3 regions of the Pradoshia sp. D12 genome follow, and region 1 is predicted to be linked to each of the others. Evidence: a T-box and tRNA genes for the amino acid it is inferred to sense, from the RefSeq annotation. Region 1 holds a T-box; the other regions hold tRNA genes.
The links. A T-box is a leader RNA that pairs with one kind of tRNA and senses whether it is charged. The one in region 1 lies ahead of leuS (leucine--tRNA ligase), so its partner is inferred to be a tRNA-Leu.
Positions count from the first base shown of each region.

Region 1 (4,379 bases):
TATATCTTTGCCAGACTTTTATATTTTTATACTATTCAGAATACCATTTCCCCTTGCCAATGCATCATACCGCCCTCCATTGAGGCTGTCTTATATCCCTTCTCCTGCAGAAAATAAGCCACATTTTCACTTCTTACTCCTGCATGACAGATTAGAATATACTCCTTTTCTTTATCAAGCTCATCAAGCCGATCGGGTATTTCTCCCATTCTCATATGAATAGCACCTGGTACCATGCCATTTATAACTTCATAATCCTCCCGTACATCAATGATGGATAATTCCTCTCCATTTTCAATTCTGATCTGCAGCTCTTCGGGTTGGATAATTTTTATTTCTTCCATCTCCATTTTCCCCCTTTATAAAAAAGCCGTCTTACGTTTTATTAAACGTAAGACGGCCACACTTGTTAGTTTGCAACGATATTTACTAATTTTCCTGGAACAGCAATAACCTTACGGATTGTTTTACCGTCAATTTGCTCTTGGACCTTTCCGTTCTCCATTACGATTTTTTCCATTTCTTCTTTCGTAATGCCGGCCGGTACCTGAAGTTTTGCTCTCATTTTACCGTTTATTTGAATAACAATTTCAATTTCATCATCAACCAATTTGGACTCATCATATGCAGGCCATGAAGTATAGGCAAGTGTTTCATTGTTGCCCAGTCTGCTCCAAAGTTCTTCACTGATATGAGGGCAAATAGGTGACAAGAGCTTCACGAATCCTTCCATATATTGAATTGGAAGGATTTCCGCTTTATACGCTTCATTAATAAACACCATCATTTGAGAAATAGCTGTATTAAAGTGAAGTGCTTCCAAATCTTCTGTTACCTTTTTAACCGTTTGATGATAGATTTTCTCAAGGTGAGTATCATTGGATTCAGTGATCTTATCATTTACTGTACCGTCATCGGTAATAAACAATCTCCAAACACGGTCAAGGAAACGTCTGGAACCATCAAGTCCGTTTGCAGACCAAGCAATGGATGCATCAAGCGGTCCCATGAACATTTCATAGAGACGAAGTGTATCCGCACCATGGCTTTCTACGATATCATCCGGATTTACTACATTTCCTTTGGATTTACTCATTTTTTCGTTATTTTCTCCAAGTATCATTCCTTGGTTAAATAGCTTTTGGAAAGGTTCCTTTGTAGGAACAACACCAATATCATACAAGAATTTGTACCAGAATCTTGCATAAAGCAAGTGAAGTACAGCATGTTCTGCTCCGCCAATATACGTATCTACTGGCATCCAATGCTTAAGCTTTTCAGGATCAGCAATCGCGTTTGGATTTTTCGGATCGATATAGCGCAGGAAGTACCAGCAGCTGCCCGCCCATTGAGGCATTGTGTTTGTCTCGCGTCTTCCTTTACGGCCGTTCTCATCTACTACATTTACCCACTCTTCAATGTTGGCAAGAGGAGATTCACCTGTACCTGATGGTTTAATTTCGGTTGTTTTCGGAAGCATAAGCGGGAGCTCAGATTCAGGTACAGCTGACATAGTACCATCTTCCCAATGAATAATTGGGATAGGCTCTCCCCAGTAACGCTGACGAGAGAAGTTCCAGTCACGCAAGCGATAGGTTACTTTCTTCTCACCAATTCCTTGTTCTTCAAGCCATTCGATCATTTTGCCAATTGCTTCTTCTTTATTCAAGCCATTCAAGAATTCAGAGTTTACATGTTCTCCTTCTCCTGCATAAGCTTCTTTTTCAATATTTCCGCCCGCTACAACCTCACGGATTGGCAAATCAAATTTCTTAGCGAATTCATAGTCACGTTCATCATGAGCCGGAACTGCCATAATTGCACCTGTACCATAGCTCATCAATACATAATCAGCAATCCAGATCGGAATCTCTTCCCCATTTGCCGGGTTGATTGCATATGCTCCTGTGAATACACCTGTTTTCTCTTTAGAAAGCTCTGTTCTCTCAAGATCGCTCTTAGATTGAATTTCCTTTTTATACGCTTCAACTGCTTCTTTTTGCTCTGCTGTTGTAATTTTATCCACAAGCGGATGCTCTGGTGACAGGACAGAATATGTTGCCCCGAACAAGGTGTCAGGACGTGTCGTGAATACCGTGTAGGATTCGTTCGTACCTTTAATCTTAAAAGTTACAGATGCTCCCTCAGAGCGTCCGATCCAGTTACGCTGCATATCCTTAATGCTTTCAGGCCAATCCAATTCATCCAAATCCTCAATCAAACGATCTGCATAAGCCGTAATTTTCAAAATCCATTGGCGCATAGGCTTACGGATAACCGGATGTCCGCCCCGCTCACTTTTCCCATCAATAACTTCTTCGTTAGCCAAAACTGTTCCGAGTGCCGGACACCAGTTAACCGGTATTTCAGCCATATAGGCAAGTCCTTTTTCATATAGCTTTAAGAAAATCCACTGCGTCCATTTATAGTACTCTGGGTCGGTTGTATTGATTTCCCTGTCCCAGTCATAGGAGAACCCAAGTGATTTAATCTGACGTGTGAATGTACCGATATTTTTAGCTGTAAACTCTTCCGGATCATTTCCTGTATCAAGAGCATATTGCTCGGCAGGCAATCCAAATGCATCCCAGCCAATTGGATGAAGGACATTATATCCCTGCATACGTTTCATGCGAGATAGAATATCTGTTGCTGTATATCCTTCAGGATGCCCTACATGAAGGCCGGCTCCTGATGGATAAGGAAACATATCCAAAGCGTAAAATTTACGCTTCCCTACATGATCAGTCGTTTTGAATGTTTTGTGTTCTTCCCAATAAGATTGCCATTTCTTTTCAATCTCTACATGATTGAAACTCATCCTAATTCCTCCTACATGGTTCAAAATTGCTGTGCTTAAAAGCTTAAAACAATAAAAAAAGCCACTCATCCCTAATAAGTAGGGACGAGAGGCTTGTTATTAACTTCCCGCGGTACCACCCTGATTGATGCAGTAAATATGCATCCGGCTCGACTCTTTAACGCAGATGTACGGCAAACCTTACTCTTAGTTCAGGCTTGCAACTCCAGGGTGAGTTCATAATGTGTCCTGTTGACTTGCAGCGACCGTCAACTCTCTAAAAAGAACAACAATTACTACTAATCCCTCTCAAAGTTATTCATATGATTCAAAAAATATATACATTCATTGTATGTAAATCCGCTAAAAAGTTCAAGTCAATTTAGACTGTTTTTTCAATCATTGACAAATATAGCATCGATTATACAGGTTTGATAAAAATTTATGTGTGATTGGCGAGGGAAACTGGGGACTGGATTAATCTCAATTTTGGCCGGATTAATCCTTTATTTGGCTGGATTATGGGCATATCCGGCTCTATTCCTTTGTCGATTGGCTGGATTCCTCTCATTTTGCTGATCTACTCACTCATCTGGCTGAATTAGTCTTTCATCCGGCTGGATTCTCCGCCGCATTCATTATCCCCATAACTCACTTGTATACAAATAAACCAACAAGCACAGCCATATAGACTGTGCCTGCTGGTTTATTTGTATTGCTTTGGATGAACTGTTGCTTTAGTTTGTTGGCCTCCAGATGCTTCGTTCATCTTTTTAGCCTTCTTTATAATATCTTGATCTTCACCGGCCTCGATATCTTGATTATTAATGCCATTACGAGTCTTTTGTTCCGGATTATTATGTTTAGAACGTTTCCGCATAGTGAATACCCCCTTAGCGCCTGCGTACAACCATTGCATGCTGAATATCCTGAACCTGTATTTTCATACGGTTCAACATATCACGCTGTTGATCATTTGCACTGTGATCCATTGCTTCTAACTCATTAAATGAGTTTTCCAATCTGACCAATGCCTCGGTATATCCTGCTTCATTGTAGTGCTCCTGTTTTGCAGACTCCTTATATTGCTCTTCTGCGAATTCAATTGCATTAGTACATCGTTCCATACACTCACCCATGGATTTTCGTGTAGCCAAAGATACCCTCTCCTTTTTTCATTGGATTGGTTTACAAAAGCTCATCCATTATCCATTATGCCCCTTTGAAATTAAAAAGATTAGTGATTTTTAAAGCTGCTAATAATAGTCAATTGGAAAGTATACATCAGCGTGGTAAAATGGAGTTTATGTTCTTGAAATCTAAACAGGGGGTTTTTGTAATGAAACAGGTTAACCCTTTTCAATATGCAAGTGACGACAAACGTTATCATACATGGAATTATCATCTACGCAATCAATTTGGTCACAAAGTATTTAAAGTAGCTCTTGATGGTGGATTTGATTGTCCGAATCGTGATGGCACGGTAGCTTTTGGTGGTTGTACATTTTGCAGTGCCGCTGGATCCGGCGATTTTGCCGGCAATCGTGCTGAAGATTTGCAAAAACAATTTGCCGATATA
Region 1 covers NZ_CP044545.1:3,251,952-3,256,330, forward strand. The annotation lists gene F7984_RS15585 (rhodanese-like domain-containing protein) at 36-344, opposite strand; gene leuS (leucine--tRNA ligase) at 410-2,821, opposite strand; T-box leader at 2,899-3,122, opposite strand; gene F7984_RS19180 (hypothetical protein) at 3,253-3,405, shown strand; gene F7984_RS15595 (glycogen biosynthesis protein GlgD) at 3,507-3,680, opposite strand; gene F7984_RS15600 (YtzC family protein) at 3,694-3,957, opposite strand; gene F7984_RS15605 (tRNA modification radical SAM protein MnmL/YtqA) at 4,140-4,379, shown strand, end outside.

Region 2 (4,379 bases), 1.5 Mb from region 1:
TTAAGACTAACAATACTCAAGACAGTAATTTTATTGTGGATTTTACAAATAGTTAATCCAATGGCGGCTAAAAGTTGATATAGAGGAATATCATACTAATAATCCAGATTAAACAAACGCACAGATCCTTGCTTCTGGGCTATATTTTTTCTAAGAATTCAAATTGATACTATGGGTTTCTATAAACAACGGAATTAAGAGATTCAGTTTGTATAAATAATCAATGGCACCCTGAATTAGTGGACTGTTTGGACTCTATTTATGCATATATTGTATATAAGATTCAGAATAGTAAATTGACAGGGTGGGGTCCATACTTCAGGCTTAACCCCAAGTGTATCAAGGTGTTGAGCCTTTTTCTATTTTCAGTAAAAACCCATTACTCCTGTATTTTTATACATTGGACAAATACTGCACAGAAGCTGCACACGATACTGCACAAGCCCAGTGTTTCCATTGGATTCAGCTGTCTCCATTATTTCTATTAAATCCAAAATGTTCACCGAACCGATTCGAGTCCTCATCGAGCCTGACTTCTACGTGTGAATCTCCTTCTGTAATCACCTTTGAATCTGGGATTGTCGGGGAATGTTTCTCGTTATCATACGAGTAGGTAATCCACTCCCTTATGGATTCATCGGGATCGGGAGGTGTGCTATCGGCATCGCCTACGGTTTTTCCTGTGTATTTTTAGGATAGCATCCTCCTCTTCTCCCTCCCCCATTACATACACGTCTTCCCCGTATTCCTCAAGGGATGACTTGGACCAAGTTTTCTCATACTCTTTATAATCACGGATAACCTTAAAACGCAGGTTATTCACGGTTAATAAATATTCAAACAACTGCTTTGTCACTCAATCAAAAGCACCTCTTTAATATTTCATATAGTAAATATATCACAATGTAATAAGACAGGAATAAATGTAAAATATAGCGGGATAAGTTAGCTTATTAATTGAATTGAGGGAATAATAAAAACATTGAATGAAGGTGTGCACTGCTATTTTCATACTATATTTTATGCGTGTTTCTAGATTTTTATCTATTTTTTCATTTTGATACATATAAGGCCTTTCGAAACCTATTACGTTTTACTCAAAAGGAATTTTCTCTCAACTTTTACCATTAGAATCTGATAAGCATCCGTAGGTCACACTAAAGATAAAAGATTGCAGGTCAACAGCTATCAGAAGTTTGGTGGCAAATAAAAAAACCATGTACATCTTGTACATGGTTTTATGACCCCTACGGGATTCGAACCCGTGTTACCGCCGTGAAAGGGCGGTGTCTTAACCGCTTGACCAAGGGGCCAAATGGCTCCGCAGGTAGGATTCGAACCTACGACCGCTCGGTTAACAGCCGAGTGCTCTACCACTGAGCTACTGCGGAATAATAGTATGGGCGACTCAAACTATCGACCTGACACTTATCAGGCGTGTGCTCTAACCAGCTTAGCTATAGGCCCATTATAATATTATTGGAGCGGGTGAAGGGAATCGAACCCTCATCATCAGCTTGGAAGGCTGAGGTTTTACCACTAAACTACACCCGCAACAATGGGAGGGCTGATGAAAAACGAACCCAAGAATGGCGGAACCACAATCAGATGCGTTAACCATTTCTCTCTAATCGCCATATTTATTGGCAGGGGCAGTAGGAATTGAACCCACACTGGAGGTTTTGGAGACCTCTGTTCTACCTTTAAACTATGCCCCTATTATAAATGGTGGAGGGGGGCAGATTCGAACTGCCGAACCCGAAGGAGCGGATTTACAGTCCGCCGCGTTTAGCCACTTCGCTACCCCTCCGATTATTTTGAGTGCCGGCAAGAGGACTTGAACCCCCAACCTACTGATTACAAGTCAGTTGCTCTACCAATTGAGCTACACCGGCATAATACTTAGGTAAGATTAAACATATTAAAACTTATTTTATAATGGTGGCTCAGGACGGAATCGAACCGCCGACACAAGGATTTTCAGTCCTTTGCTCTACCGACTGAGCTACTGAGCCAACTTCATTATGTAATGGCGGTCCGGACGGGACTCGAACCCGCGACCTCCTGCGTGACAGGCAGGCATTCTAACCAACTGAACTACCGGACCATTTATTGCGGGGACAGGATTTGAACCTGCGACCTTCGGGTTATGAGCCCGACGAGCTACCAGACTGCTCCACCCCGCGACAATGATAATTTGTTTCCATATACTACAAGGTGTTTAAGGTATATATGGCGGAGGAAGAGGGATTCGAACCCCCGCGCGGTTTAACCCGCCTCCCGGTTTTCAAGACCGGTCCCTTCAGCCAGACTTGGGTATTCCTCCATATAGGTTGTGTATCTTGTAGGACTCGAACCTGCGACCGGACGGTTATGAGCCGTCTGCTCTAACCACCTGAGCTACACCGCCAAAATCCTATTGGGTTTAAGTAATGGTGGAGCCTAGCGGGATCGAACCGCTGACCTCCTGCGTGCAAAGCAGGCGCTCTCCCAGCTGAGCTAAGGCCCCATATTTTTTAGAATGGTCGGGAAGACAGGATTCGAACCTGCGACCCCTTGGTCCCAAACCAAGTGCTCTACCAAGCTGAGCTACTTCCCGCAAAGGAATGGCGCGCCCGAGAGGAGTCGAACCCCTAACCTTTTGATCCGTAGTCAAACGCTCTATCCAATTGAGCTACGGGCGCATTCTTGCAAAAAACTAGTGCCGAGGGCCGGTCTCGAACCGGCACGGTAGTCACCTACCGCAGGATTTTAAGTCCTGTGCGTCTGCCAATTCCGCCACCCCGGCATATCACTTGGCATTGGAGCGGAAGACGGGATTCGAACCCGCGACCCCCACCTTGGCAAGGTGGTGTTCTACCACTGAACTACTTCCGCATATAAGTGCGGGTGAAGGGAGTCGAACCCCCACGCCGTAAGGCGCCAGATCCTAAGTCTGGTGCGTCTGCCAATTCCGCCACACCCGCATGTTTATAAATGGTGAGCCATGAAGGACTTGTACCTGTAATCCTCGAGCTTCTAATTGATTAATTTCAAACCCTCTCGTTGACTGCTTTATTATTTTAATCTGTATTTATCTATATTTCAATAAGAAATATATGGAAATATTAATTTATTTTTCTTCCCTCTATCAAAAAGATTAAACATCTATGAATTCATTTATCCTACACAGGAATACAGGTTCTTTTATACGGTGTTAGAGCCCTTGCTTATAGCTATATAAACAACTCAAGATCCTTAATATCCCTTTTATTTTCAAATTATCTTAGAAGACATAACTATCATTTTACTGTTTGAAACGGAAAGAGTGATATTCCTAGCACCATTAGAAATATAGATACCAATTCTAGTATAAAAAATCTCCTATCTTCTCCATTTAACTTTTGAAGATCTCATAAATTGAATTTTAGCTTTTAGAGATTTTTACTCGCTTTTCCAATTAACTTTTACCTACTTAACAATACCTTTAATGATTCTGATATCAAAAACCAAAAAGTTGCCGTGTATTTTCTTTAAAATATGTAGATATATTTAATTCATCTGGTCATAGATAATTGCTTTGAATATCTGTTTGAGTTCTTTTGATGTTTTTCCACGAAGCCATTCGACCTGGTCAATTGGCAGCGTAAGCTTAAGGGTGATCTTTTCATCAGGCATCTCGACTTTCCTGATGTCGGCAAGGGAAATCCCCTTCTCAACGTCTGGAAAATTAATCCCATTCTCATCGATATGGTCAAGGCCCTGGTACTCATAGGGACCATCAATCACACAATTCAAGTTCAATTGCGGTAGACGGCCAGGAATTGATTTTACGTACATAAATGAGCTGATTACTCGGCTATCGCTCAGCTCAATTTCAGCGATAATACTCTCGCGACTGCTATATTTCTTTAGGGCTACCTCGCTCACGATGATGTCGAGCTCCAATGAAAATCCGGATGAAGTTTCCAATATATATATCGCACTATTAAAAATATAGATTTCTTCACCGTCAAGATTCACCGTTTTTACGCCAACCATGTCATTCCCCTCCAAAAGAGACCTTCGGGAATATTCCCCCACCCGGCTTATTTTCTTTTATTCTACTAAATCATGGTAGTTCCTCCAAGCGTAGCTTCTCGGCGATGGCAATGACATTCGGATGCTCCTTCAAAACCAAAGCGGGAAGGCCTCAGATATTTCGCCTTCAAATAGCTGTTTAACCGTGTTTGCCTTCTTTTCCTCAAAAACAAGCAGATGCATCACCCTGCTTTCCATGATGGTGTTGAACACCTTAGTGATTGCTTGCTCCGGCACATCTATAAAATTGGTGAAAAAACCGGCGTTTGCCTTGCGCTTCGATTCAGCGAACGATGTAGACTTACAATTCTTACTTGATT
Region 2 covers NZ_CP044545.1:1,767,607-1,771,985, reverse strand. The annotation lists gene F7984_RS08660 (V4R domain-containing protein) at 1-56, shown strand, start outside; gene F7984_RS19010 (hypothetical protein) at 656-856, opposite strand; tRNA gene F7984_RS08655 (tRNA-Glu) at 1,242-1,313, opposite strand; tRNA gene F7984_RS08650 (tRNA-Asn) at 1,317-1,391, opposite strand; tRNA gene F7984_RS08645 (tRNA-Gly) at 1,481-1,554, opposite strand; tRNA gene F7984_RS08640 (tRNA-Trp) at 1,645-1,718, opposite strand; tRNA gene F7984_RS08635 (tRNA-Tyr) at 1,727-1,810, opposite strand; tRNA gene F7984_RS08630 (tRNA-Thr) at 1,823-1,895, opposite strand; tRNA gene F7984_RS08625 (tRNA-Phe) at 1,940-2,015, opposite strand; tRNA gene F7984_RS08620 (tRNA-Asp) at 2,031-2,107, opposite strand; tRNA gene F7984_RS08615 (tRNA-Met) at 2,113-2,186, opposite strand; tRNA gene F7984_RS08610 (tRNA-Ser) at 2,234-2,326, opposite strand; tRNA gene F7984_RS08605 (tRNA-Met) at 2,337-2,406, opposite strand; tRNA gene F7984_RS08600 (tRNA-Ala) at 2,434-2,509, opposite strand; tRNA gene F7984_RS08595 (tRNA-Pro) at 2,523-2,599, opposite strand; tRNA gene F7984_RS08590 (tRNA-Arg) at 2,608-2,684, opposite strand; tRNA gene F7984_RS08585 (tRNA-Leu) at 2,703-2,788, opposite strand; tRNA gene F7984_RS08580 (tRNA-Gly) at 2,803-2,877, opposite strand; tRNA gene F7984_RS08575 (tRNA-Leu) at 2,885-2,966, opposite strand; gene F7984_RS08570 (hypothetical protein) at 3,532-4,035, opposite strand; gene F7984_RS19005 (hypothetical protein) at 4,150-4,296, opposite strand.
Region 2: it encodes a tRNA-Leu, which carries the amino acid that the T-box ahead of leuS (leucine--tRNA ligase) is inferred to sense. The anticodon was not compared.

Region 3 (4,379 bases), 1.3 Mb from region 1:
TTGTAAGATCCCATTGCCGTCGTATGACTTGCTGTAACACGACCTTGGTAATCATTCATAATCGTTTCACGTGCTACAACTTCCACATGGCGAGACTGCTCATCATCAATTTCATCACAATGAATATCAATCGGCTTGTCATATTTCATGGCCAATTTAAAAATCTCGCGAACCGATTGAACTCCGTCTTCACGCGTAAATTCAAAGTGAGGGATTCCCCCAACAATATCAGCACCCATTTTTAAGGCTTCCTCTACTAGCTCCAACCCATTTGGATAAGATATTAGACCTTCCTGCGGGAAAGCGACAATTTGTAAATCAACAAAGTCTTTCATTTCTGCTTTCACTTCAAGCATAGCTTCTAATGCTACTAAAGAAGGATCCGTTGTATCGACATGTGTACGCACAGCACCTATTCCGTTAGCAATTTGCCAGCTAAGGGCTTTCTTTGCACGCTCTTTTACATCCTCTTTTATTAAGGAATCTTTGCGTTCAGACCAACATTGAATACCTTCAAATAAAGTCCCACTTTCATTCCAACGTGGTTGGCCTGCCGTTAAAGTAGTATCTAGATGAATATGAGGTTCAATAAATGGCGCACAAACCAGCTTTCCACTTAGATCAATTGTTTCACAGCTGTCAAATTCACCTGTACCTGCCTCAACAATCTTTAAAAATGAACCATTTTCTATTAGTAAATCCCAAAGGCCTTCTCTTCCAAAGATTGCAGCATTAGCCCACTTTTTCATAATAGCATCCTACCTCCTCTTCCCTTACCGTAACAACTGTTGTTTTCATTAGCTTAACAGCAACTACATAAACAATTCCTGTAATCAATAATGTGTTTAGTGAAGCGATTCCCGGCAATGTTAACCCCGAGATGACACCAACAGCCCATGCAATGATGGCTGGAACATGTACTTTTGCAATGTTTGCCTGCTCATACTGAATATATTGTCTTTTTTGGATAAAGAAGAAATCCACAATAATAATTGATCCAATAGCCGGCAGAGTGGATCCTAGGAATGTCAGCCAGCTTGTGAAATTGTTATAAAGTACGATGGCAAATACCGTACCAATCGTACCGTTCATCATAACCATAAATACCTTTGGCTTCTTGAACATGGTTGCAAAACCAAGTCCAGATGCGTACAGGGAGTTATCGTTTGTTGTCCAAATGTTTAATCCGAGCACTAAAACAGCCGGCAATAGTAAGCCTTGTGAAATCATTACATCTGAAATATCATTGTGACCAGTTGCTATTACACCAATCGCACCAAATAGGAACATTAATGTATTTCCTAAGAAAAAGGCAATGACAGTTGTTGTTACAGCATGTTTTCCTGATTTTGCATAGCGTGCAAAGTCGGGTGTTAATGTACCACCACTAATGAATGAACCGATTGTAATCGTTAAAGCTGCTGCTAATGTTAATGAAGTTTCAGGTTTATAAGCAATGAGCGCTTCCATTCCTCCCATATCTGAAATGGCCATTCCTGCACTCGTTGATCCAAAAATCGCAATAGCCGGTACAGCGATAAAACTTAAGATTGTTAAAGCTTTCATACCGAAATAAGCAGTTGCTGTCATTAAAATCCCTGTAATGATGACAATCGGTACCAGTGGGAGGCCAGTTAATTTAGAAACCGGATAGGCAAACATTCCTAGCCCTACACCAAACCATCCGACTTGGGTTGCAGATAACATGAATGAAGAGATATATGCTCCTTTTTCACCAAAACTATATTGTGCCAGTAAGTGAGTCGATAATCCTGTTTTTGCTGCAATATAACTTAATGCACCGGTAAATGCTCCTAATATAAGGTTTCCTAATAAGATGACACCAATCAACTGCATAAATGTTAATCCTTCACCTAATGATCCACCAGCCCACATACTTGCTGAATAGAATGTGAAACCAAGCATAACAACAAGCATTTTCAGAAAGCTGTTACGTTTTGCTTCAGGTACTGATTGAAATGAAAAATCTTTGTCTTTTAATTGCATTTTGTTTCCTCCCAAGTTATTAGTCTTGGTGAGCAAAAAAAAACCACTTGCCATAAAGTGACAAGTGGAAGGTGTCAGAAATAACCGTATTATTCACACAATAATATATTATGTGTATAAATACGTTCTCCAAACAAAGTATCGCCCACCTTGTCAGCCTCTCTGGACTGCTCTTAAAGGTTCTCAATTTAAATTAAATCTATATTAACAGATTATCTCAGATAGTCCAATGGTAATAGATGGAGGGATTTGAAGGGAATGTATAAAGATTCCGGTATCTATTTCGATTTGCTACTCTTATACAAAAAAAGACTCCCAAATGTTTTAATTCAACATTTGGGAGTCTTTTTAATGATTAATCTTGGCAAGAATTAATCTGATGATACCGGTGGTCGGGGTCGAACCGACACTCCTCACGGAACACGATTTTGAGTCGTGCGCGTCTGCCAATTCCGCCACACCGGCAAGATTTTGGAGGCGGCAACCGGATTTGAACCGGTGATAAAGGTTTTGCAGACCTCTGCCTTACCACTTGGCTATGCCGCCAAATTTGTTGGAGCGGAAGACGGGGCTCGAACCCGCGACCCTCACCTTGGCAAGGTGATGTTCTACCACTGAACTACTTCCGCATTAAGTTGGCTGGGCTAGCAGGATTCGAACCTACGAATGACGGAGTCAAAGTCCGTTGCCTTACCACTTGGCTATAGCCCAACAATTAAATTTATTAGTTAGTATAAGCTATTATTCGAGTTTAATCTAAAAATGGGGCGACTGATGGGAATCGAACCCACGAATGTCGGAACCACAATCCGATGCGTTAACCACTTCGCCACAATCGCCATATTTATTGGCAGGGGCAGTAGGAATTGAACCCACACTGGAGGTTTTGGAGACCTCTGTTCTACCTTTAAACTATGCCCCTATAATGAATGGTGGAGGGGGGCAGATTCGAACTGCCGAACCCGAAGGAGCGGATTTACAGTCCGCCGCGTTTAGCCACTTCGCTACCCCTCCGATATTAAGAGTGCCGGCAAGAGGACTTGAACCCCCAACCTACTGATTACAAGTCAGTTGCTCTACCAATTGAGCTACACCGGCATAATATTTAGGAAAAATCATTATCTGTTAAATTTTAATTAATAATGGTGGCTCAGGACGGAATCGAACCGCCGACACAAGGATTTTCAGTCCTTTGCTCTACCGACTGAGCTACTGAGCCAACTTCATTATGTAAATGGCGGTCCGGACGGGACTCGAACCCGCGACCTCCTGCGTGACAGGCAGGCATTCTAACCAACTGAACTACCGGACCATTTATTGCGGGGACAGGATTTGAACCTGCGACCTTCGGGTTATGAGCCCGACGAGCTACCAGACTGCTCCACCCCGCGCCAATGTGAGTGTGATACTAGTTTTTATGGTGGAGGATGACGGGATCGAACCGCCGACCCTCTGCTTGTAAGGCAGATGCTCTCCCAGCTGAGCTAATCCTCCACATTAAATGGTGACCCCTACGGGATTCGAACCCGTGTTACCGCCGTGAAAGGGCGGTGTCTTAACCGCTTGACCAAGGGGCCAATTATTGTGAGTTATTATGGCGGAGAGCAAGGGATTCGAACCCTTGAGACAGCGTTGACCGTCTACACGATTTCCAATCGTGCTCCTTCGACCTCTCGGACAGCTCTCCATTTATGGCTCCGCAGGTAGGATTCGAACCTACGACCGTTCGGTTAACAGCCGAATGCTCTACCACTGAGCTACTGCGGAATAATTATAATGCCTGGCGACGTCCTACTCTCACAGGGACTCGCGTCCCAACTACCATCGGCGCTGAAGAGCTTAACTTCCGTGTTCGGAATGGGAACGGGTGTGGCCTCTTCGCCATCGTCACCAGACGATTTTGTCAGCGACATTTATTATTATATCGTATTTCTGACATTTTTCAAGAGAAATTTTAAAGAAATTTTATCTTTTTTTCGTTCTCTCAAAACTGGATAATGTAAGTTTGGCAAGTATGCTTGATTCATTTGGTTAAGTCCTCGAACGATTAGTATCCGTCAGCTCCATGTGTCACCACACTTCCACCTCGGACCTATCAACCTGATCATCTTTCAGGGTTCTTACTAGCTTGCGCTATGGGAAATCTCATCTCGAGGGGGGCTTCATGCTTAGATGCTTTCAGCACTTATCCCGTCCGCACGTAGCTACCCAGCTATGCTCTTGGCAGAACAACTGGTACACCAGCGGTGCGTCCATCCCGGTCCTCTCGTACTAAGGACAGCTCCTCTCAAATTTCCTGCGCCCACGACGGATAGGGACCGAACTGTCTCACGACGTTCTGAACCCAGCTCGCGTACCGCTTTAATGGGCGA
Region 3 covers NZ_CP044545.1:647,145-651,523, reverse strand. The annotation lists gene codA (cytosine deaminase) at 1-749, opposite strand, end outside; gene codB (cytosine permease) at 733-2,007, opposite strand; tRNA gene F7984_RS03225 (tRNA-Leu) at 2,391-2,472, opposite strand; tRNA gene F7984_RS03220 (tRNA-Cys) at 2,480-2,553, opposite strand; tRNA gene F7984_RS03215 (tRNA-Gly) at 2,562-2,636, opposite strand; tRNA gene F7984_RS03210 (tRNA-Gln) at 2,644-2,718, opposite strand; tRNA gene F7984_RS03205 (tRNA-His) at 2,771-2,846, opposite strand; tRNA gene F7984_RS03200 (tRNA-Trp) at 2,856-2,929, opposite strand; tRNA gene F7984_RS03195 (tRNA-Tyr) at 2,938-3,021, opposite strand; tRNA gene F7984_RS03190 (tRNA-Thr) at 3,033-3,105, opposite strand; tRNA gene F7984_RS03185 (tRNA-Phe) at 3,151-3,226, opposite strand; tRNA gene F7984_RS03180 (tRNA-Asp) at 3,243-3,319, opposite strand; tRNA gene F7984_RS03175 (tRNA-Met) at 3,325-3,398, opposite strand; tRNA gene F7984_RS03170 (tRNA-Val) at 3,426-3,501, opposite strand; tRNA gene F7984_RS03165 (tRNA-Glu) at 3,510-3,584, opposite strand; tRNA gene F7984_RS03160 (tRNA-Ser) at 3,603-3,694, opposite strand; tRNA gene F7984_RS03155 (tRNA-Asn) at 3,700-3,774, opposite strand; rRNA gene rrf (5S ribosomal RNA) at 3,786-3,902, opposite strand; rRNA gene F7984_RS03145 (23S ribosomal RNA) at 4,035-4,379, opposite strand, start outside.
Region 3: it encodes a tRNA-Leu, which carries the amino acid that the T-box ahead of leuS (leucine--tRNA ligase) is inferred to sense. The anticodon was not compared.